Regions from separate parts of the Citricoccus sp. NR2 genome, predicted to be linked through region 4. Evidence: riboswitches for the same ligand, from Rfam matches in the RefSeq annotation. Region 4 holds a riboswitch; each other region holds the start of a gene.
The links. A riboswitch is a leader RNA that binds a small molecule or an ion and turns the genes downstream of it on or off. The one in region 4 is predicted to bind S-adenosylmethionine.

Region 1 (5,691 bases), 730 kb from region 4:
AACACGATGGTGCCCTGGGAACGGCGCAACGCAGGCAGGCCAGCGCGGGCCAAGCGCATGGCCGCGGTGACGTTGACGGCGAAGACCTCATCCCATTCGGCATCGGTGATCTCCTCGATGGAGGCGGTGGGCAGCAGTCCGGCCGCATGCACCACGGCATCGACGCGCTCGGGCATCACGGTGCTGAGATCATCGGCGGTGAGGTCCAGGGCCACGGAGGTGATCTGCGGGTGGGCGGCCAGCTCATCCAGACGCTGGCGGCTGCGTCCCAGGGCAATGACCTGCCAACCGTGCTCGGTGAGCTGGTCAACGACGGCGCGGCCGATGCCGCTGGTGGCTCCGCTGACGACGGCGCATGGTCGGTCGGGAGCAGGGATGCTGGGGGTGCTGGCCGCGGAGTCGGGGGTGGAATCACTCATGCCCCCGACGATAACGGATCCGGCCGTGCCCCGTCCGGGGTTCGCCGCCCGGGACAACGAATGACGCCGCCGGTTACCGCGGAGCGGTGCTGCTTAACTGAGCCTCCCCACCGAGCACCTCGTCCCGGCTGCGCTCGGTGGCCGCTGCCGAGTACTCGGCGAACGCGCCCCGATACCGGGCGGCTGGGTGCGAATCCGGCAGTCGATCCTGGCCGGTCACTGCACCGCGCAGCGTGGCACCGGATTCGCCCAGCTGCTGGATCTCCTCGAGGCTGCGGGCCAGTCCGCGCTCACGCAGCACCGGCAGGACCTGCGCGATGAACTCGTGGTACGACCCCGGGATGGACGAGTTGATCAGATTCACCCCGTCGATGCCGGCGTCCTGCCAGGCGGCCAGCTCATCAGCAATCTGTTCTGGGGTGCCCACCACGCGGGTGGATTGGGCCCGGAAATGCGCCAGATCCCGCAGCGTCATCGTGCCGTCTTTGGTCATCTTCCGGATCTCGGCCAGATGCCCCTGCGCGCCCTCGGTCTCGATGTCGTTGATGGGGGTGTCCAGTGGCAGGTAGCCCAGGTCGAGGCCCAGGGAGCCACCGGTGTGGGCGATCAGCGCCTCGACGTCGATAGCGTCATCGAGCTCGCGCGCCTTCTGTTGTGCCTCCGCTTCCGTGGAGCCGACCACGAAGGAGAGCCCCTGGATGAACTTCACGTCCTGGGGATCGCGTCCGAATTCCACGGCACGACGGCGCACCTCGGCCGCGTGGGCGGCGGCGATGTCGCGGCGCGGGGCCATCGAGAAGGTGGCCTCGGCGTGCCGGGCGGCCACTTCCTGACCGCGGGGCGAGGAGCCGGCCTGGAACAGGAACGGGGTGCGCTGCGGTGAGGGCGAGCTCAGGTGCGGGCCCTCGATCCGGTAGTTCTCGGAGGCGTGATGGATTTTCGCCACCTTGGCCGGATCGGCGTGGAGCCCCCGGCCGCGCTCATGCTCGACCGTCTTGTCCTGCAGCAGCGCGCCGTCGTCCCAGGAGCCTTCCCACAGCTTGTAGGCGACGTCGAGGTACTCTTCGGCCAGGTTGTACCGGTCGCCGTGGCTGGTCAGCTCGGCGCCGCCGAAATTGCGGTGCGAGTTCTCCAGGGCGGAGGTGACCACGTTCCAGCCCACGCGTCCGCCGGAGAGGTGATCCAGGGTGGAGAGCTGCCGGGCGAAGGTAAAGGGGTGGGCCTGGATGACCGAGGAGGTCATGGCCAGGCCGATGCGCCGGGTGGTCGCCGCCAGCGCGGAGATGAGCACCAGCGGGTCATTCGAGGGAATCTGCAGGCCCTTGCGCAGGTGCGAGGCCCAGCCGCCTTCATAGTCGCCGTAGAGTCCGACCACATCGGCGAAGAACGCGATGTCGAAACCGGCGTCCTCCAGATCTCGCACCAGATCCACCCACAGGCCAAGCTCATTGAACCGGTGCTGCTGGGATTCCTCCCGACGCCATGCGCCGCCGATGATGTGGCTGGTGGTGTTCATCAGGAAGGCGGACAGGATGAGTGGACGGCGCTGTGCGGCCATGGAGACTCCTCAATTCCATCGGTTCTGGCGGTAGCACCGTGTCCAGACCGCGGGGACACCCCGGGATGGGACGGTTGCTGCGACGTCAACGAGCCAGATCTCTCGGTCGCTCTGGATGGTTTCTGCTTTCACCGTACGCCGGGGACGCATTCTGGGACAAACGACGACGAACAATCCGAGTCACGTTCTGTCACGCACACCGCGCCCATCACACAGCACAGCCCGCCGACCCTGGCGGATCGGCGGGCTGTTTGGTGTAGCTGTGGTGATCAGCTGGCGGGCTTCGGTGCAGGTGCGTCGACCTGCTCCTCAGCGCCACCCTCGGTGTCGTCGGTAATGATCGCCTCGGTCGTCGCCGCTGGCTGGGAAGCCTGCGGGGTGGCGGGGGTGTTGGTCTTCAGCGGCTGCGGGGTGGGGTTCTTCCACGGATCCTCCACCGGCTTGGTCAGCTGGTAGACGGCGTAGGCGGCACCACCGGCAGCCACGACGACGCCGACCACGAGCCACTTCTTGCCGCCGCCGGACTGAGCCTGCTTCTTCAGCGACTTCTCGGCCGACTTGGCGTACTTCTCGGCAGCCTTCTGCAACTTCTTGGCGGCCTTCTTGTCGCCGGTGACCTTGGTCAGCAACTCGGAGACCGGCTTCGGGACGTCGGCGTCGTGCAGCGCCTTCGACGTCTTCGAGGCGGCACCGGCGAGCTGGCCGGCTGCGGTGGGGACGTACTCGTCCTGCACCTTGTGGCGTGCTGAGTCCAGGGCGTCGGTGAGGTTCGCCAGGGCGCTCTTGGCCTTCGGTCCGGCCTTGTCCACCGCGGAGTAAGCGACCTTCTCGGCGCGGTCGAGGCTATCGCCCAGGTGCTCTTCGGTCCACGCCAGCGCGGACTCCACCTTGGGGGCAGCCCATGACTTGGCCTGCTCCACAGACGCGTTCAGCTTCTTTTCTGCAGCCTTGGCCTGCTTCTTGGCGATTTTCTCAGCCTTGCGCTTTCCCATCTGATTACCTCCGGGGATCGACGTGCGTTTCTCCCACAGTACGCCAGAGTCACGTGGCGATTCCACGGCTGAGCGCCAGTGTGGGGTATCAAGATTCGGCTCAGCGCGAATTGTCCACGCCCCGCCGATCGACGGAAGCGAGGATTGCGGCTCTAATGCGAGAATACGTCTATGACTATCGCAACGCATCAGGCAACCGTCCATACCAACCAGGGCGACATCGTCGTGGACCTGTTCGGCAACCACGCGCCGAAGACCGTCCAGAACTTCATCGGCCTGGCCACGGGTGAGCAGGCCTGGGTCGACCCGGAGACCGGCGAAGAGCGCACCGGCACCCCGCTGTACAACGGCACCATCTTCCACCGGATTATCCGCGACTTCATGATCCAGGGCGGCGACCCGCTGGGCCAGGGCTTCGGAGGACCGGGCTACCAGTTCGACGACGAGATCCACCCGGACCTCAACTTCAACGAGCCCTACAAGCTGGCCATGGCCAACGCTGGCATCCGCAACGGCCGCGGCACCAACGGGTCGCAGTTCTTCATCACCTCCGTGCCCACCACGTGGCTGCAGGGCAAGCACACCATCTTCGGTGAGGTGAACGACGAGGCTTCGCAGCAGATCGTGGATGCCCTCAACGGCGTGGCCACCGGCGCTAACGACAAGCCGGTCGAGGACGTCGTCATCGAGTCCATCGAGATCACCGAGCTCGCCGGCTGATCCACGGTGATTCACCTGAGGCGGGCCCTCGCGCCCGAGAGCGCGCAGGCACGTCGATGACACCCGGTCAGGATTTCGGAGCGACTCATCCACAGGACCCGCACGGCGGAAATGGTGAGTCCGGGCAGCATCCTGTCTGCCCCCGACACCCTGACCGGGTGTCCTATGTCCGTTGTCAGCGCTGCGACCGGCCCGCCTGCCCGCAGTGCCAGCGTTCGGCCGAGGTCGGCGTCCAGTGTGTGGACTGCGTGGCCTCGGCGCAGCGCAACCTCCCCGCCGAGCATCGTCCACCGCGTTTCGCAGACAAGCACGGCCAGCCGATTCCTGTGGTCACCTATGTTTTGATTGCCCTGTGCGGGCTGGCCTATGTAGCGCAGTGGGCCACCAATGGTCTGTCCACCGGAGTGACCGAGTCCCTCTGGTACGCCGGTTTCTATACCTCCGCCGCCAGCCTCGACTCCCAGTTCGCCGCCCTTAGCGGCATCGGATTCGAACCCTGGCGCATGCTCACCTCGGCCTTCCTGCATTCCATGTCCTCGCCCATGCATCTGCTGCTGAACATGGTCGTGCTGTGGATGATGGGCCGCACCCTGGAGCCGGCCCTGGGTTGGGCGCGCTTTCTCGCGATCTATCTCATCAGCGCCTTCGGCGGTTCGGTAGCCGTGCTGCTGCTGGCCAACCCGTTGGCACCCGTGGTGGGAGCCTCCGGTGCTGTGTATGGACTGTTCGCCGCCCTGTTCTTGATGATTCGCCGCATTGGCGGTTCCGTGGTGTCTATCGGAGCCCTCATTGCCGTGAACCTGGTGATTTCCGTGGTCTGGTCCGGGATCTCCTGGCAGGCCCACGTGGGTGGCCTGGTGGTCGGCGCGGCCTGTGCGGCCGTGCTGTTGTTCCAGCCGAAGAGCGATCAGACGCTCGTCGGTGCCGAAGAAGCAGCGCAGCGACGGCGGCGGATGCGCCGCCGCCAATGGTGGGGACTGGCCGGAGTGGTTGTGATCCTGATGGTGATCACCGCGATCGGCGCCATGCAGATCACCCCCGAGTCACTACTGGCTGCTCGCGGCTGATTCGGCGCCAGGTGGCCGAGAAAACCTCGTCGTCCACGCCCTGTCCCCAGGTTGCCCCCACGTTATCCACATGTGTGTCCACAGATGTGGAATGAATGCCACGCGTGTAATTCCACAGGTGTTATCCACAGGTAATATCCACATTGTGGAGGAATTACACCCTTGTAGTTCCCTGCGTCAGCGCCAGCACGGAAGGCTTGTGCATGGTGGGTCGGCACGATCATCTAGGGATTCCCGGCGCTGGGCGCGCTCATGTCCCTGCCGATCAGGAGAAGGCGGTCTTTTTCTTAGCGCCAGCGGGTGGTCATCAGGAAGCCAATGATGGCGATGCCGAAGCCGACCACGATGTTCCAACCACCCAGAGGCTGCACTGGTAGCGCGCCCTGGCTGATGTAGTACAGGCAGATCCACAGCAGACCGACGATCATCAGACCGAACATGATGGCTTTGTACCAGGTGGGTAGCGGCTCGGCTTCCGCTTCGGCATCGTAGCCGAGCTGGGCGCTACGCTCGCCGCGGGCGGCGTCGGAGCGATTCTTGGCGGATTTCCGGGATCTCGACTCTGGCACGGTGTTCCTGTTCGACGGGGACTGCAAGGGACAAGTAGGACGAGTCACGGCGCCGGTGGCACCGCGGTGTTATCCTGCCAAGGCAGGGCTTGTCGCCCAGTCTACTGGAGCCTCTGGGAGAGAAGATGTCAAAACGGCCCACCGTGGTGAGTGTGCTCGGCGAGCTGCTGATCACCGTCGGCGTGTTTTTGCTGCTGTTCGTGGCCTGGGAGCTGTGGTGGACGGATATTGCCGCCGGACGTGAGCAGGAATCGGCGCGCAACGAGGTGGTCCAGCAATGGGAGCCCGATACCGACTACGAGGGTGAGGGTGCGGACCCCGCCGTCGTGGATGGATCCGGCGCCTGGGGTTTCCTCTACGTGCCGC
Region 2 (5,691 bases), 100 kb from region 4:
GAGGCCAGCGGCTTGTCGACGATGGCGTTGACGAGGGTCCAGGTGGAGAAGATGGTGCCGGTGGTGTAGTACTTCTCCCCGGTGATGAGCAGGGATCCGGCGTCGTCTTCCCACACTTTGGTGGAGGTGTCGCCGAGCCCGGCGCTGGTCTTCTCGGAGAGGGCGGACCCGCACCATTCGCCGTCGATGATGTGGCGGAACCACTTGCGACGCAGCTCGGCGGAGGCCTGCATGCGCACGTGCTCGACGAAGATCAGCTGGCTGCGGGCCAGGTGGGCGGTGTTGGCGTCGAGCTCGGCGAGATCGATCAGCAGGCGCAGTGCGGTTTCATGGCCGGCCCCGGCTCCGCCGTCGTCGGAGTCCACGGTGAGCGCGCCGAAGCCGCGCGTCCGCAGGGTCTCCATGGGTGAGAAGGGCAGGTGGCGGCCGGATTCCCGGGCCAGCTCGCCGCGGGCAATGTCGTCAAAAATGTCACGATACTGCTCGCGCAAGCGCCGGTAATCGTGGTCGGCGGGGGACGCGGTCCGGATGCTCATCGGCTGATGTTCTCCTTCGGGTCTCTCACGTATCGGTGTGGTGTGCGCAGGGTGATCAGTCGGTGGCAGCGGCGAATTCGGCCCAGGTGTCGGCCGAGTTCTCCACGGTGATCGAGCCTTCGTAGGTGACCACGCCACCGCCGAGGTACTCGTCGTACCACTGCTGCACTTCTTCGGACTGGTAGGCCTCCTGGAGCACCCTCGCCGCTTCGGTATCGCGGAACTCGGGCTGGGAGGCGACGACCACGGTGAACGGCACCTTCACCTCCGGGTCTTCCTCGAGGAGCAGCACGGTGTCCTCGATGTCGTAGCCGGCGTCAGCGATGGAGCGGATGAAGCCGAATCCGGCGTCGACGTCAGGCAGGGACTGGCCCAGGGACTGCTGGTCAATCTCGATGAACTCGATGTTCTTCGGATTGGCGGTGATGTCACGCTGGGAGAGTTCGGTGACTTCTTTGGATTCATCCACTTCGATCACTCCGCCATCGGCCAGCAGTTTCAGGGCGCGGCCGTTGTTGGAGGTATCGACGGGGATGGCCACCTGCGCGCCGTCGGGAAGCTCGTCGAGGCTGTCGTAGGTCAGCGAGAAGATCCCGGAGTGGGTGTAGTAGACCGAGAACAGCGACTCCACGTCGGTGCCGTTGTCCTGGTTGAACTGGCGCAGGTAGGCCTGATGCTGGAAGAAGTTGACGTCGTATTCACCGTTGTTCACGGCTTCATTAGGCAGCACGATGTCGGTGACGTAGGTAGTCTCCAGGGTCCAGCCCTGCTCTTCGAGCTGTTCCTTCACGATCTCCGTGGGGTCCTGGTACGGCGCGGATTCGGTGACGATCATCGAGATGGTCTGGTCGTCGTCGGCGGAGGAGCCAGCATTGACCAGCCCGCAGGAGGTCAGGGCAAGCAGGGCGGCGCCGGAAAGGGCGACGGAGGCGAAGCGGCGGGGTGCGATGGTCATGATGGTCTCTTTCTCGGATTGTTCGGGATCATTCGGAGGTGTATTCGGCCCAGATGTCAGCGGAATTCTCGACGACGATCTGGTCGGTGTAATCCAGGACGCCGCCCTGATAGTCGGCGAACCATTCCGCGATCTCCTCGGATTGGTAAGCCTCCTGCAGCACGCGGGCGCCCTCGGTGTCGCGGAACTCCGGCTGGGCGGCGATGCCGTTGGTGAAGGGCAGCTCCACGTCCGGGTCGGATTCCAGCACCAGCGCGGTGTCCTCAGTGTCGTAGCCGGCCTCGGCCACTAGACGCACGAACACGAAAGCCGCGTCCACGTCGGGCAGGGTCTGCGCCAGAGACTGCTGGTCCACCTCGATGAACTCCAGGTTCTTCGGATTCGAGGTGATATCCCGCTGGGAGAGCTCAGTGGGCTCCTTGGATTCGTCGACCTCGATCACGCCGGCATCGGCCAACAGTGCCAAGGCGCGACCGTTGTTGGAGGTGTCGACGGGGACCGCGATCTGACCGCCCTCGGGAAGGTCGTCGAGGGTATCCACCGTCAGAGAGAAAACGCCGGCCCGCGCGTAAAAGACCGAGAAAATCGGCTCGACTGCGGTGCCATTGTCCTGATTGAACTGGTTGAGATAGGCCAGGTGCTGGAAGTAGTTGACGTCATACTCGCCGTTGCTGACGGCCTGGTTGGGCAGGATGATGTCAGTGACGTAGGTGGTTTCCAGAGTCCAGCCCTGTTCCTCGAGCTTCTCTTTCACGATCTCCGTGGGGTCCTGATAGGGCGCCGATTCCGTGAGAATCATCGAGATGGTCTGGTCCTCGTCAACGGAGGATCCGGCGTTGGCCAGTCCGCAGGACGTCAGAGCGAGTCCGGCGACGAGACTGAGACCGAGGGCGGCCAGCCGTCGTGAACCACGCGAGGCGGAGGCGGTGGTGTGGGGGGTCGACACAGTCGAGGGTCCTTTCCAAGGCGGCACAGAAGGAGCCTTCCGCGCGCGGGGGACGGCACGGGGCAGGGTACCCGTGCGGGATCAGAAGTGAGGGAACGGTCGCGAAGACCGGGCGAATCAGGCCAGGCGCTTGTCGGTGACGCGCACCAACCGGTTGCCGATGACCTGGACGGCGGTGACCAGCAGCAACATGATCGCGATCGCCACCAACATCACCTCGGTTTCGTATCGGTAGTAGCCGTACCGGATGGCAAAGTCGCCGATACCGCCGCCACCGACGAGCCCCACCATCGCCGAGTAGGAAATGAAGGAGACGGTGGTGATGGTGATCGAACCGATCAGGGCCGGTCGGGCGTCCACGAGCATCACGGAGCGGATGATCTGGCCGCGGGTGGCGCCCATGGCGCGGGCGGCCTCAATGGGCCCGGTGCCCAGCTGGTTGATGTTCTGCTCCACCAGGCGGGCGAAGTACGGAATGGCGTTGACCGTCAACGGGACGATAGCCGCCGCGGTGCCCACGGTGGTGCCCACCACGAACCGGGTGAACGGGATGATCGCGATGAGCAGAATCAGGAACGGGAAGGAGCGCACCGCGTTGACGATGGCGGAAACCACCCGGTGCAGCTGCGGCGAGGGTGAAATTCCGCCGGGGGCGTGGTTCACGAGCCAGATGCCCAGCGGGGTGCCGAGCAGCACCGCAATCGGGATGGCGACCCCAATCATGGCGAAGGTCTGCAACAGCGCTGCGGTGAATTCGGGAAGCAGTTCGATGATGCGTTCCATGTCAGTTCCCCACCTTCTCCAGCACTACCGCGGAGTCTGCCGTGGTGCCAGCGGCGTCGTTGTCGTCGTTGTGTCGGTCGGCCGGGGCGGCGGACACCTCCAGGGTGCCTACGCGTCCTTTCTCCACCGAGATGCCCTCGGAGATCAGGTAGGAACCGATCGCGGTGTGCGGCCGGAAGCTGTCGGAACGCAGCTGCTCGGTGGTGAACTGCTCGACGATGGCGCCGGATTCCATGACGGTTACGTCGTCGGCCAGGGCCTTGATGACCTCCATCTCGTGGGTGACGACCACGATGGTGATGCCCAGCTGGGCGTTGATGTCGGCCAGGTACTGAAGCACCGTGGCGGTGGTGAATGGGTCCAGTGCGGAGGTGGGCTCATCGCAGAGCAACACATTCGGCTTGGTGGCCAGGGCGCGGGCGATGGCCACACGCTGCTTCTGCCCACCGGAGAGCTGAGCAGGGTAGGCCTTGGCCCGGTCGGCCAGGTCCACCAGCTCCAGTGCCTCCAGGGCCCGACGACGACGCTCGCGCCGGTTCGTCACGCCCGCGAAGGTCAGCGACAGTTCCACGTTGGCGACGGCGGTGTGATTGTTCACCAGGTTGAAGCCCTGGAAGATCATGCCGATCTGGTGGCGGCGCTGGCGCAGCTGTTCCGCGCTGAGCCCGGTGAGCTCTTCGCCGTCGACCCAGACCTCACCGGAGGTGGGGCGCTCCAGGAGGTTGATGTTGCGCAGCAGTGTGGATTTGCCGGCCCCCGAGAAGCCGATGATGCCGTGAATCGAGCCACGGCGTACGTCGAGACTGACGTCGTCGACCGCAGTAATGTCACCGCCTTTGAACGTGGTGGTGACGTGGCGCAGGGAGATCATGAGAATCCTCCATCGTTGCTGGCATTAGCACCTTCGCCTCGTGGGGCGGGTTGCTGCGACGTCGACGAGCCAGGTCTCTCGGTCGCTCTGGATGGTTACCGGTCCATTCAAACACGGGGACGAACCCCGTGTCATGACGAACCATGACGAGCGTCATGCATCTCGTCACACGGTTCACAAACGCTCTGCAGCGATCACGAACCGTCGAAGATGACGTTATGTGACGTCATCCTTGAGTCGGTGCGGATGCTGCCGCTGAGGCCGGGGCATCGCCGATAGCGGACAGCCCTTGCGGCAGGGTGCCGTTGATGAACCAGTCGCCGACCTGCCGTGAGCGGAAGACGATGGGGTTGTGCGTGGCCACGGTCTGGGCGTTGCGCCAATGCCGGTCCAGCCCCTTCTCGACGGCGGTGTTGGACGCCCCGCCGGTGAGGAAGAGTTCGGAGGCGACCCGGATGGTCTGTTCCGGCACGGTGATCTGGGCCTGCTGGATGGCCAGCTCCGCGGTGTAGAACTCCTGTGGAACCGTCCCGGTGAAGTCGTGCCGGTCGGCGCCGGTGGCTTCCGCCACCGCCAGCGCCTCATCGAAGGTGTCGGCGGCGTGCAGCACGGTAGCTTCGACGGCGAAGGCGGTGGCCGCGATGTTTCCGGTGGCCTCCTGGATCAGCGGGTCCTCACGGTAGGGCAGCCCCAGCCCCGTGTTGAACGTGCGCTTGCGCTCCCGCACCCCGGTTGCGGTGTCCTCGCGCACTGCCCGGGCGATCCCGGCCAGCACGGCAAGCAGCACCAGCTGGAAGAACGAGGCCTCGAACACCGCCTCCGGGGTGCCGATCCGGCGCGGCAGCACGGAGAGGGGATCCAGCTCGACGTTATGGAATCGGGCCGTTCCGGTGGCGGTGAGCTTCTGCCCGAACCCGTTCCAGTCGTCGTCGAGCTCGACGCCGGGCGCATCCGTAGGCACCACCGCGAAGGAGCGCTCCCCAGTCACGTCGCCACCGGCTCCGGTGAGGCTGGCCGAGACGCGGGTGTGGGTGGCGAAGAGTGACCCGGTGGCGTAGAACTTCTCGCCGTTGAGCACCCAGGTCGTCTCCGGTCCCGACCCGTGTTCAGTGAGCACCGTGTTCAGGGTGCCCAACGCGTTGCCGCCCTTCTCGGTGGAGGCGTTACCGACGGTGGCCCCGGCGCGCAGCTGGGCGTACCAGTGCTGAGAACGGGCGTCGTCGAGAAACCGCAGCGACTCCACGAATCCGGCGTGGGAGCGGTACTGATGCGCCACGTTCGAGTCCGCCGCGGCCAAGTCGATGAGTAGCCGGATGAAGGTGCGCACGCTCACCCCTGCCCCGCCGTGCTCGCGAGGCACCCGCAACAGGCCGAAGCCGGCGCGGTTCAGGTCGGCGATCTCCGCAAAGGGCAACTGCCGGTGCAGATCCCGCTGCCGAGCCCCGGCGGCGATGCGCTCGAAGTTCGGCGCGAAGTGGGCGGCAAGGCTGGGGTAATTCGATCCGGCGGGCACCTGGGGCGGGGTCAGCTCCGCCAGTCGCGGCGTCGAGGAGACGGAAGCGGCGGGGGCGGAATCGGCAGGAATGACAGACACGAGGAT
Region 3 (5,691 bases), 520 kb from region 4:
GGCTGTCGGGGTCAATATTGATGACGAACCCGGAGAGCCCCACGATGCGGTCATATGCGGTGGGTTCCATGCGTAGCAGCGAGGTAGCCATCACCATGCCCATGGAGAATCCGAGCAGACTGACGGAACGGAACTGCGAGCGCTGTGCGGCCACCCATGACTGCAGGTCTACCGTGGCTTGGTACACGAGTGCGGGGTCGGATCCCATGTCTTGAGCGAGCGGGAACCAGGTGTACCCCTGCACGACGCCGCCGAATTCCATGGCCATCGGGGCGCGCACCGAGGCGACCGTGTAACGCTGCGGAAGGTACTGGGACAGCGGGAACAGATCGTGTTCGTTGGCGCCGTACCCGTGGAGGAACACGAGGAGATCGGTGCCCTCGCGTTCGTGTTCGGGTCGGGACCAGCGCACGGTGGGGTTCCAGGATTCAGCCATACCCACCAGTGTAAAGGCCGGGCGCCTGCCGGCTTGACCCGGCGCATGGTCTCTCCCACCGATTCCCCGGCCGACTCCACCGAGGCTGTCCCGAACGACCCGCCCGCAGATCAGCGTCACCATCGACCTGCGCACCATGGTCCACCACGCATCGCTGGCCGATCGGGGGGTTACCCGAAAGTTGGCAAGACGACAGATAATGACAGAATGGAAGGATGAATGCTCTTCTCACTCCACACCCGTGGCGCCGGTACGTCGCCATCGGAGACTCTTTCACCGAGGGCATCGGCGACCCCCAGCCCCTCGACGATCATCCCGAATACCACCGAGGCTGGGCCGACCGCGTGGCCGAGGAACTGGCCCGAACCGTACCCGCCGATCAGGACTTCTCTTACGCCAACCTCGCTATCCGCGGCCGGCTGCTAGGCCAGATTCGCGACGAGCAAGTGGAACCGGCACTCGCACTACAGCCCGACCTGATCTCCATCTGCGCCGGCGGGAACGACGTGCTACGCCCCTCCGGTGATCCCGATGTCATCGCCACCGAGCTAGATGCGGTGGTCGAGCGCCTGACCGGCAGTGGCGCCACCGTCGTCGTGTTCAACGGCCCCGATATCCGAGACACCCCGGTGATGGGGCGGATTCGTGGCAAAGTGGCCATCTACAACGAAAATGTGCGGGCGGTGGCGGCCCGGCACGACGCCGTCGTCGCCGATATGTGGGCACTGCGTGAGCTGACGCGACCGGAGATGTGGGCCGAGGACCGGCTGCATTTTTCGGCCACCGGTCATCACACCATCGCTTCCATGGTTCTCGACACCCTGAACGTGCCGCACCAGCTTTCCCCGTTGGAGCCGAAACCCCCGGTTGAACGAACCTGGCGTCAGGCACGTACCGCCGACGCGATCTGGGCGAAGGACCACCTGTTGCCGTGGGTGCTGCGACGATTGCGCGGCCAATCTTCCGGCGACCACACGACGGCGAAGCGCCCGACGGCGGCACCCATGTTCGGTGCCCCGATGCCTCAGGGCAGCGACCCGCACGAAGAGCCGACCGACGATCACGGCGAGTCCGCTCGCTGACGTCCCCTGACGCTACACGAGCCGCGACAATTACAGACTCAGGGTCTCGACCAGTTCGTCAAAAAGCTGCTCCAGGTCTGTGAGGAACCCGTCGTGACCGATCGGTGAGTCGATCATGAACACCGGAACGTCCCCGGGCAACTGCGCCGCCAGCTGATCCGACTGTTCCGGTAGGTAGAGCCGGTCCGACGTCACCGCTGCGATGAACGGCGTCGCCGTCACCCGGCTCAACGCTGCCGCTTCTCCCCCGCGGTTGCGGCCGACGTCGTGTGACATCAGCGCTTCCGTGAGCGCAAGGTAGCTGTTCGCGTCGAACCGCTTGGCCAAGCTGATCGCCTTGTAATCCAGGTACGACTCAACCTGGTAGCGGCCGTTGCGACGGGTCGGCGACCCGAAAGGGTCCTCCCCGGGCTGGGCCGCGCGGCCGAACCGCGCCTCCAGCTCCGCTTCCGACCGGTAGGTGATATGCGCGATACGACGGGCGATCCCCAGACCACCGGAGGGAACGTGGTCGGCGTCGTAGTAGTCACCGCCGTGGAAGTTCGGATCCAACCGGATGGCCTCCACCTGCGCCTGAGCGAAAGCGATCTGTTCGGCGGTGGAGTGCGCACCGGCCGCGAACACCCCGAAACCACGCACCCGGTCCGGATAGGTGGCGGCCCATTCCAGAGCCCGGGCGCCGCCCATCGAACCGCCCAGCACGGCATGCCAGACCCGGATTCCGAGGGCATCCGCCAATCGGGCCTCGGCGTGCACGGCGTCGCGGATGGTGACAAACGGGAAGCGCGATCCCCAGGCCCGACCGTCATCGTCGAGACTCGAAGGACCGGTGGAACCGTCGCAACCGCCGAGCATGTTCGCCGACACCACGAACCACTTTTCGGTGTCGATGGGGCGGCCCGGACCGACCAGGCCCTCCCACCAGCCGGGTTCGTCCGAGGCGTCGGAGGCGGCGACATGGGAATTACCGGTGAGCGCGTGCTCGATCAGGATGGCATTGCTACCGTCGCTGTTGAGCTCGCCCCAGGTCTCATAGGCCAGCCGGATCTGCGGGAGCTGGCCGCCGGTCTCGAAATCGAAGCGGCCGAGATCGGCGTAGCGGAGTCCGCCCTGCAGGTCTAGTGCCACCGCACTGTTGTCAGCGGTGTTGGTGGTGCTGCTGGTGTCACTGCCGGGCATCGGGTCCACTCCGATGGTCATGTGTTCCTGCTTCTTTCGCCGTCTGGTCTGGGATATTGGTCACTCTCGAATCGGACCCTCAGGCCTTAACGGCCGCGGTAAATCCGGCCTCGAGATCGGCCAGAATATCGTCGACATGCTCCAGCCCCACCGAGAGTCGCACCAGCCCCGGGCCCACCCCGGCGGCGCGCCGCTCATCCTCGGTGAGCTGAGAATGGGTGGTGGACGCCGGGTGAATCACCAGCGAACGGGTGTCGCCGACGTTCGCCACGTGCTGGTGGAGCTGCAGCGCCTCCACGAAAGCCTGCCCGGCCGCCACTCCGCCGTCGATCTCGAATGCCACCACGGAACCGGCACCCCGCAACAGTTGCGATGCCCGCTCGTGCCACCGGCTCGACGGCAGACCGGCGTAGGCTACCGAATGCATCTGGGGGTGAGCCTCAAGATATTCGGCAACCCGTTGGGCGTTGGCGACATGACGTTCCATACGCAGGCTGAGCGTCTCCAATCCGAGGTTGAGAATGAACGCGTTGAACGGGCTGGCCGACGTGCCCAGGTCACGCAGCAGCTGCGTGCGGATCTTCAGGATGTACGCGACGTTGGCGCCCAGTGCGCCGTCGGCCCCGAAATCACGACCGAACACGATGCCGTTGTAGGACTCATCCGGTTCATTGAAACCGGGGAACCGTTCCGGATCGGCGGTCCAGTCGAAGTTGCCAGAGTCCACAATCACGCCGCCCAGGGCGGCTGCGTGCCCGCCCAGGAACTTGGTGGCCGAATGCACGACGACGTCGGCCCCGTGGTCAAAGGGTCGCACCAGGTACGGGGTGGTCAGGGTGGAGTCGACGATGAGCGGCACCCCGGCGTCGTGCGCCACCTGAGCCACCCCGGCAATGTCGAGCACATCGGCGCGCGGATTGCCCAACACTTCACCGAACAGCGCCTTCGTCGTCGGCTGAACGGCCGAACGCCACTCGTTCAGATCGTCCGGATCCTGCACGAACGTGGTGGTGATACCCAGTCGGGTCAGGGTGTGTTTGAACAGGTTCTGGGTGCCGCCGTACAGCGAAGCCGAAACCACAATATGGTCCCCGGCCCCGGCCACGTTGAGGATCGCCAGGGTAGTGGCCGACTGCCCCGAGGAGAGCAATACCGCGCCCACCCCACCTTCGAGCGCGGCGATCTTGTTCTCGACGGAGTCGGTGGTCGGGTTGGTCAGGCGCGTGTAGATGGGGCCGAGCTCCTGCAGGGCGAAACGTCCCGCGGCAGATTCGGTGGACGGGAAGCTGAACGACGTCGTCTGGTAGATCGGCAGCTGGGTGGCTCCCGTGGTGGGGTCGTTGGTGATCCCGGCGTGGATCTGTTGGGTCTCGAACGACCAGTCTGCTGAAGGGGACATGATGGCGGCTCCTGTTCTGTCAGGGCCATCACCATCGCCGCTCCGAGGCCGAAGAGGCGGTCCGCGATGGCCCGCGCTTGCGGTCGAGGGGTTCCTCGATCGCCTGGTCCTCACCCGGGGCACCCCACCGCGGTTGGAGGGTTGCCGATCAGCTAGCCGGGGCTTGTCGCTGACACTCGTGACCTGGATGTCATTGTGCCAGAATGCACCGCCGGTTTCATCTCGCCGGCGGTCACGGGCGAGACGCGGCGTCATCTGCAGGGGCGGGTTCGGGGTTGATACCGTATTTCCGAGAAACCGGACAAACCCGGCAAACCCGACGACGCGCGGGGCACCGGGGTCGGTGACAGTGCTGAAGGAAAGAGGGGCGGGGAACCGATCATGACGAACACACCCGCCGCGCACCAACCCGCCGATTCCTGGGAGATCCCATGGGAACGGATCGTTCAGGGGCTGCCCGCGGCCCGCCTGGTGCCGCAACTGACCGGGCTGGCCGGATGTGAGTTGGCCGAGCAGGCTGAGCTCACCGCGCCAGGAACAGACTCCGGGGCCGGAACGGCGGGCATCCGAGTCGTGATTTCCGCGCCGCCCGGTAGCGGCAAGACCACGGTGGTGCCACCGGCGCTGGCTGCAGTGTCGGCGGGCCGCGTCGTCGTCACGCAACCGCGCCGGATGGCCGCCCGAGCTGCCGCGCGTCGTCTCGTCTCTCTCAGCGGTGCGCAGTTGGGCCGCGAGGTCGGCTACACGGTGCGCGGGGACCGACACGTTTCGGCTGCCACGCGGGTGGAGTTCGTGACGACCGGGGTGCTGCTGCGTCGGCTGATCGCGGACCCGGAAGCCAGCGGAATCGGCGCCATCGTGCTCGACGAGGTCCACGAGCGTCACCTGGACACCGATCTGACCTTCGCCTTGGTGGAACAGCTGGGTCAGCTGCGCCCGGAGCTGCATGTGGTGGTGATGTCGGCAACCCTCGACGTCGGACACTGGGCGGAGTTGCTGGGTGCACGGGTGCTTGAGGTGGCCACCGAACCGCATCCGCTGCAGGAGATCTGGGCACCCTGGGGAACGCAGGCGCAGCGCAGTCTGGATGCCCGCGGAGTCGCACCCGGTTTTCTGGATCATGTGGCCGACGTCGTCGTCGAATATCAGCATCTGCACCAGTACCCGCATACCCCCGTTGGTCCCGATCGCCCCGGTGACACCCTGGTGTTTTTGCCCGGCGCCCGTGAGATCGACCGGGTGGCGGCCCGGCTGGGTAGCGACCCGCGCCTGGCGCCCGATACCGCGGTGCTGCCTCTGCTGGGGTCGATGCCGGCCCGGGAACAGGACCGGATTCTGGCCCGCAGTACCGACACTGCCTCGCAGTTTCCCCGGCGCATCGTGTTGGCCACCAATGTGGCGGAATCGGCGCTGACCGTGCCCGGGGTGCGGCTGGTGGTGGACGCCGGTCTGGAACGGGCCTTGCGGGAGGATTCCCGGCGCGGGGTATCTGGGCTGATCACCCTCGGCGCGTCCAAATCCGCCATGGTGCAGCGCGGTGGGCGTGCCGCCCGCGAGGCGCCCGGCACGGTGGTGCGCTGCCTGAGCGAGGCCGA
Region 4 (5,691 bases):
CAGTGAAGTTGCGCCGGATCGTGTCTTCTACCGGGACTCCAAGTCCTATTTCGCTGTCATGCTCGATGACAACAACCGCCGATCGATTGCGCGTCTCCACTTCAACCGGTCGCAAAAGTACATTGGTACGTTCGATGAGGAGCGGCGCGAAACCCGTCACCCTATCGACGGGTTGGTTGACATCTACCAGTTCGCTGATTCGCTGCGGACGACGACCCGACGAATTCTCGAGAACCTTTGATGTCCTTCTAGATCGGGCCACTTACTTCTCGATGACCATGGTCGCGTCTGCCAGTCGGTGAACGCGGCCATGGTTTCGTTGAGGGGTTCTTCGAAGTAAAAGTCATCCTGCCAGAAATAGGCGGCACGCCGCGTGCTCATGCTTCTACGCTCGGTGGTGCCACACTACTTCGTGCAACGGCTGGGGCGTGATCTGGCCTAGCTCGAGTTGATTGCACGCCAGCCGGGTCTGTCGCCGAAGACGGTCGACCGCATGGTTGTCCACTTGAGCCGGAGGGGATTCGTCGAGAGGTCAGGACACCGGGGTGGGGGACTCGATCATCAGGGTGATCTCGCTCGGCGCGGGCCACTCGTTCAGGCTGGAGAACGCGACCTCGGCGTCGTCTTCGGCGTAGATGACGAGTTCGCCCAGCAGTCCGTCGTTGATCATCAACCGGATCTCATGCTCCACCCCATTGCGCTGGAACACCCCGGCCACGCACCAAGTCTGCTGGAACGGGACGAGCCGGGTCGATTCCTCCGGCACGTGGAACACCACGCTGTCATAGGTGGGCTCGAAAGCGAGCTGCGTGGCTGACTTGATTTGTTCCTGGACGTCTTCGGACTGGATCAGTTCCTCGGGGGCCAGCAGTTCCAGGACCTCGCGGACGCGCGGATGCAGCGGTTCGAAAAGGTCTTCTTCCTTGGTCTCCTCGAGCTCGCGTTCCCAAGCCGCGCGGGATTCCCAGCGGCTGAGCGCGCGGTCCAGGGCGAAGGTGCCGACCATGGTGGCGGCGGCCCCGGCGGCGATCCACCAACGTGGGTGCGCCGAGCCCTTGGACTCGATCCATTCGTGCACGGCGGTGTCCCAGTGATCGAAGCGGCCATCGGCGGCCCACCAGCCGACGGCGCCGGCTCCGGCCTTGATGCCCCAACGTAGCAGGGCTGGCGTGGAGCGCAGGGTGGGGTTGCTGGTGCTGAGTGCGAGCACCGAGGTGAGGGCCGATCCGGCCTGGTAGTAGCGGCGGGTTTCGTCGTCGAGATCTCGAGGGTCAACGAGGCTGAAAGCGGACACGGCGGCGGTGGTGGCGATCTCCGAGAAAGTCATGGTCTCAGCTTAGGGTGTGTGCCGCGACGCCGGGAACAGCTGAAGCCGCGAGGGTGACGGAATGTGTCCCAGCGTGCACGATCTGGGCCGAAAAGGTTGTCGACGTCGCGCGGGCCTGGCTAGGTTCGGGACCAGAGAATCACGAGATCCGGTGCGAAGCCCTGGCTGACCGGACGGCAACCCTCTCGCCGTAGTGGGGTGCTCCAGGTGAGGATTCGGCCCGCGGTACGACCGTCCCGGGCAAGTACGTAGGAAAGGACCCTCCCCATGTCGACGTCGACGTTTGCCCAGTTGAAAGAAGCCACCGCCGAGCACGGGCCCACCAGCGAGCAGCTGGCCCAGCACTTCAATCCGGTATTCGCCCTGATCCGGGCCGGGGCGCAGCAACGGGAACTGGACCATGAGCTGGCTTTCGACGCCATCGAGCTGCTGCGCGATTCCGGGTTCACCCGGGTGCGGCTGGGTCGGGAGTACGGCGGAATCGGGGCGAGCCTGCAGCAGCTGGCGGAGCTGTTGATCGAGCTGGCGGCAGCGGACTCCAACCTGCCGCAGGCGCTGCACGGGCACTTCATGTTCACCGAACAGCACGAGAACGAGTCCCAGGGCTCGGTGTCTCAATGGTGGCTGGCCGAGGTGGCCGCGGGCAAGATCTTCGGCAACGCGCTGGTGGAGTTGCCGCCGACGGCAGGCAAGGCGCCGGTGCTGTTTTCCGACGTCGACGCCGACACCTCGCAGTCAGCGGTGGCCACCGGCACGAGCCAGATCGGGGAGATCTCCGGCGACAAGTTCTACTCCACCGGCGCGCTGTTCGCCGACTACCTGCTGGTGTCGGCCACGCGTCCCGGGCGCGAGGACGAGGGCCCGCTGTTCGTCGTCGTGGATGCGCATGATCGCGGGGTACAACGGGTGGATGACTGGAACGGGTTCGGCCAGCGGCTCACCGCATCCGGCACCACCACGTTCCGCGGGGTTCCGGTGCAGGCCGACCGGTTGCAGGAATTCAACGTGCCCACCGGGGTGCTGGCCTACACGGTGCTGTGGATCGTACTGACCGCCACTCAAGCCGGGATTGGTGCGGCAGCACTGCGCGAGATCACCCGGTTCGTGCAGAAGCGGCGTCGGACCTACGATCACGCGACGGCGGAGACGCCCGCCCAGGATCCGCTGGTGCACCAGGTGATCGGGGCGGTGTCGGCGAAAGTGGCATCGGCGCGGCAGATCGTGCGCGGGGCGGCCGAGGTGGTGGAGGAATCGTACCGGGCCACTCGCGGGCACACCGACCTGGAGGATCCGGTGTTCCTGGAGGCGCACGCCCGGGCGAACATTGCACTCTCGGAGGCGTCGCTGGTGGTGTCGGAGTTGATTCTGGATGCCACCGGGCAGATCTTTGAGGCCGGCGGCGCCTCCGCCACGGATGCGGCCAAGCAGCTGCACCTGCACTGGCTCAACGCGCGCGCCATCGCCAGCCACACCCCGCTGATCTACCGCACCCAGGCGGTGGGGAACTACCGGATTAACGGGGTGCTGCCGCCGCACCACTCGACAGCACGGAACTCCGATCCGGCTGCGGCGGGTGCCGGTGAAGCGGGTGAAGCGGGCGTTGAGGCTGGTGCTGTTGCGACGCCGGTACAGTTCGCAGAGGGCATCTGATGACAACGACGCGTGAGCTGGGAACACAGCCCGACCGAGTCCGGGCCGCGCATCAGAAGCTGGCACCGGTGTTCGACCAGATCGCGGCCACCGCCGTGAGCAGGGAAGCCGCCGGGGAGCTGGACCGCGACGCGGTGCACGCCCTGCGCGACGCCGGCTACACCACCCTGCGCGTGCCGGAAGAGTACGGCGGGGCCGGGCTGAGCTTCGAGGAGGCCTCCTGGTTTCTGGTGGCCCTGGGCCGGGCCGATTCCAACCTGGCACAGGCACTGCGGGCACACTGGCTGCACGTGGAAGACGTGTTGTCCCGTCCTGCAGATGACCCGGCCACGCCGGAATTTCGGGACCGGTGGCTGCGCCGGATCGGCGAGGGCGCCATCGTGGGCAACGCCCTCACCGAGCGCGGCAACGTGCGTGGGCAGACCGTCACGCGGCTGCACACCACCGAACGGCGCGACGCCGAGGGCCACCCCGTACGAGTGCTCACCGGAGAGAAGTTCTACTCCACCGGGGCTGCGTATGCTGACTGGATCCTCGTCTCTGCCACCGACGACGACGGACAGCCCGTGAGCGCGGCCGTGCCGAGTACCGCGCCGGGCATCACAATCGTCGACGACTGGGACGGCTTCGGCCAGCAACTCACCGCCTCCGGGACCACCCGTTTCGCCTCCACCCCGGTGCCGCACGCCGATATCGCCCCGCCCGGGGACGGCCCCGATTCCGGCGGCCGCGTGGCGTTCGGACAGGCGCTCGCCCAGTACGTGCACCTGGCTGTGCTGACCGGCATCGGCCAGGCGGTGGTGGAGGAGGGCGCCGGCTACGTGCGCTCGCGGACCCGCGGGTTCTCCCATGGTGCCGCCGAGCTGCCCGGGCAGGACCCGCAGGTGCTGCACGTGGTGGGCCAAGCGTCGTCGCAGATCTTCGGCGCCCGCGCTGCGTTTGCGGCGATTCTGCCGGAGCTGGCCCGCCAGCTGCAGGCCGAGTCGGACGGGCGGATCCTCCCGGAAATCGACGTCGACCGGCTCTACCTCTCCGTCTACCAAGCGCAGCAGGTGATCGCCCCGGCGGTACTTGCCACGGCGACCGCGATCTTCGAGGTGGGCGGGGCTTCGGCAGCGTCGGCCTCGCGCGGGCTGGACCGGCACTGGCGCAACGCCCGGGTGCTGGCCAGCCACAACCCGCTGATCTACCGCGCCCGGATCATCGGTGACTGGGAGGTTAACGCCACCCCGGTCGAGCGCAGCTACACGGTGGGGACGCCCGGCCAGCAGCAGTGACGGCAGGTGTGACCACGGGGTGACGGCAGGTGTGACACAATATCGGTGATTCGACGCCGCCTGGGGCAGCAGGCGCGCACGGGCCGGAGAGGCAGTGACACCGTCGTCGTCGAGACCCATCACGTTGCTCATCAGCGATTTTCGTCGCGTTCACAAGGAATGACTGTGCCCGAAACTGCCGCACCCGCACATTACGCACCCACCGGACGAGGCCTCTACGCCATCTTCATGTCACTGATGGCCGTGGTGCTCATCCTCTCCAACATCGGAGCGGCCAAGGGGGTGGAGTTCGGGCCCATCATCACCGACGGCGGCTTCTTCCTCTTCCCGCTGGCCTACATCATCGGCGACGTCGTCTCCGAGGTCTACGGTTTCCGCGCCTCGCGCAGGGCCATCATCACCACCTTCGCCCTCTCCGCGTTCGCGGCCCTGTGCTACTGGATCATCATCGTGCTCCCTGGCGCCTCCTGGTACGACGGACAGGAAGCCCTCGAGCGCACCCTGGGTCCAGTGTGGATGATTGTGGGCGCCTCGCTGCTCGGGTTCCTCGTGGGCCAGCTTTCGAATGCCTGGGTGATGACCCGGATGAAGCGCCGCAACGGTGAGCGGCTGTTGTTTGGGCGCATCGCTGCCTCCACGCTGGTGGGCGAATTCCTGGACACCCTGGTGTTCTGCGCCATCGCCGCCCAGGTGATCGGCATCGAAACCATGGGGCAGTTCGTGAACTACGTGGTGGTCGGATTCGTCTTCAAATCTGTGGTGGAGATCGTGTTCTCCCCGGTCACCATGTGGGTGATGGCCCTGGTCAAGCGCCACGAACCGGCCTACGGAGCGCGCTAACCCTCCCGACTTGCAAAACTTTGCACCAGTGCATAAACTGCACTGGTGCAAAAAAGTGACGTCTCTATTCCTGACACTGGCCCTGAGCTCGCTGCCGAATCCACTGTGGGTAGGCGCGAACAACAGCGCCAGGCGACCCTGCTGGCCCTCCATGAGGCCGCCGTCGCCCAGGTGACGGAGCAGGGGTACGAAGCTGCCACGATTACCTCCATTTCGGACGCGGCCGGGGTGTCGCGCCGGACCTTCTTCAACTACTACGCCACCAAGGACGAGGCGATCCTCGGCGTGCTCGAGCCCTCGGTGCCGCCGCAGGTACTGGAGAAGTTCCTGGAAGAAATCGCCGTCGAGCGCGCCCTCGGGCCGGTGGTGCGGCTGCTGATGTCGGTGATGTCGTCGTCCCGGGTGGGCGGTGAGACCCGCCAGGACCTGATGAGCCTCGCCGGGCTGGCGCCGTCGCTCTCGCACACCCTGAAGCGTTACGCGGTGCGCGCCGAAGACGTCATCTCCGAGGTGCTCGTAGAGCATCTAGCCCACCAGGACGGCGAACCGCGCACCACCCCCGACGTCGCGCACGCGATGGTGATGATCGCCGGAACC

Region 1: linked by a shared signal. The riboswitch ahead of O1A05_RS04055 (NtaA/DmoA family FMN-dependent monooxygenase) and the one ahead of O1A05_RS00690 (monooxygenase) in region 4 are both predicted to bind S-adenosylmethionine.
Region 2: linked by a shared signal. The riboswitch ahead of O1A05_RS01185 (methionine ABC transporter ATP-binding protein) and the one ahead of O1A05_RS00690 (monooxygenase) in region 4 are both predicted to bind S-adenosylmethionine.
Region 3: linked by a shared signal. The riboswitch ahead of O1A05_RS13885 (O-acetylhomoserine aminocarboxypropyltransferase/cysteine synthase family protein) and the one ahead of O1A05_RS00690 (monooxygenase) in region 4 are both predicted to bind S-adenosylmethionine.

Annotation. Positions count from the first base shown of each region.
Region 1 is NZ_CP115154.1:877,894-883,584, reverse strand. Features, by position in the region: gene O1A05_RS04060 (SDR family NAD(P)-dependent oxidoreductase) at 1-419, opposite strand, end outside; gene O1A05_RS04055 (NtaA/DmoA family FMN-dependent monooxygenase) at 493-1,977, opposite strand; SAM riboswitch class I at 1,990-2,099, opposite strand; gene O1A05_RS04050 (hypothetical protein) at 2,247-2,969, opposite strand; gene O1A05_RS04045 (peptidylprolyl isomerase) at 3,141-3,689, shown strand; gene O1A05_RS04040 (rhomboid family intramembrane serine protease) at 3,848-4,756, shown strand; gene O1A05_RS04035 (cell division protein CrgA) at 5,044-5,325, opposite strand; gene O1A05_RS04030 (class E sortase) at 5,451-5,691, shown strand, end outside.
Region 2 is NZ_CP115154.1:245,142-250,832, forward strand. Features, by position in the region: gene O1A05_RS01165 (acyl-CoA dehydrogenase family protein) at 1-536, opposite strand, end outside; gene O1A05_RS01170 (MetQ/NlpA family ABC transporter substrate-binding protein) at 592-1,491, opposite strand; gene O1A05_RS01175 (MetQ/NlpA family ABC transporter substrate-binding protein) at 1,520-2,437, opposite strand; gene O1A05_RS01180 (methionine ABC transporter permease) at 2,555-3,220, opposite strand; gene O1A05_RS01185 (methionine ABC transporter ATP-binding protein) at 3,222-4,091, opposite strand; SAM riboswitch class I at 4,098-4,189, opposite strand; gene O1A05_RS01190 (acyl-CoA dehydrogenase family protein) at 4,318-5,685, opposite strand.
Region 3 is NZ_CP115154.1:2,942,851-2,948,541, forward strand. Features, by position in the region: gene O1A05_RS13870 (alpha/beta hydrolase) at 1-436, opposite strand, end outside; gene O1A05_RS13875 (SGNH/GDSL hydrolase family protein) at 652-1,518, shown strand; gene metX (homoserine O-acetyltransferase MetX) at 1,549-2,718, opposite strand; gene O1A05_RS13885 (O-acetylhomoserine aminocarboxypropyltransferase/cysteine synthase family protein) at 2,777-4,096, opposite strand; SAM riboswitch class IV at 4,165-4,280, opposite strand; gene hrpB (ATP-dependent helicase HrpB) at 4,478-5,691, shown strand, end outside.
Region 4 is NZ_CP115154.1:144,148-149,838, reverse strand. Features, by position in the region: gene O1A05_RS00700 (type I restriction endonuclease) at 1-241, shown strand, start outside; gene O1A05_RS00695 (hypothetical protein) at 533-1,327, opposite strand; SAM riboswitch class IV at 1,465-1,580, shown strand; gene O1A05_RS00690 (monooxygenase) at 1,595-2,977, shown strand; gene O1A05_RS00685 (acyl-CoA dehydrogenase family protein) at 2,977-4,254, shown strand; gene O1A05_RS00680 (queuosine precursor transporter) at 4,414-5,094, shown strand; gene O1A05_RS00675 (TetR/AcrR family transcriptional regulator) at 5,140-5,691, shown strand, end outside.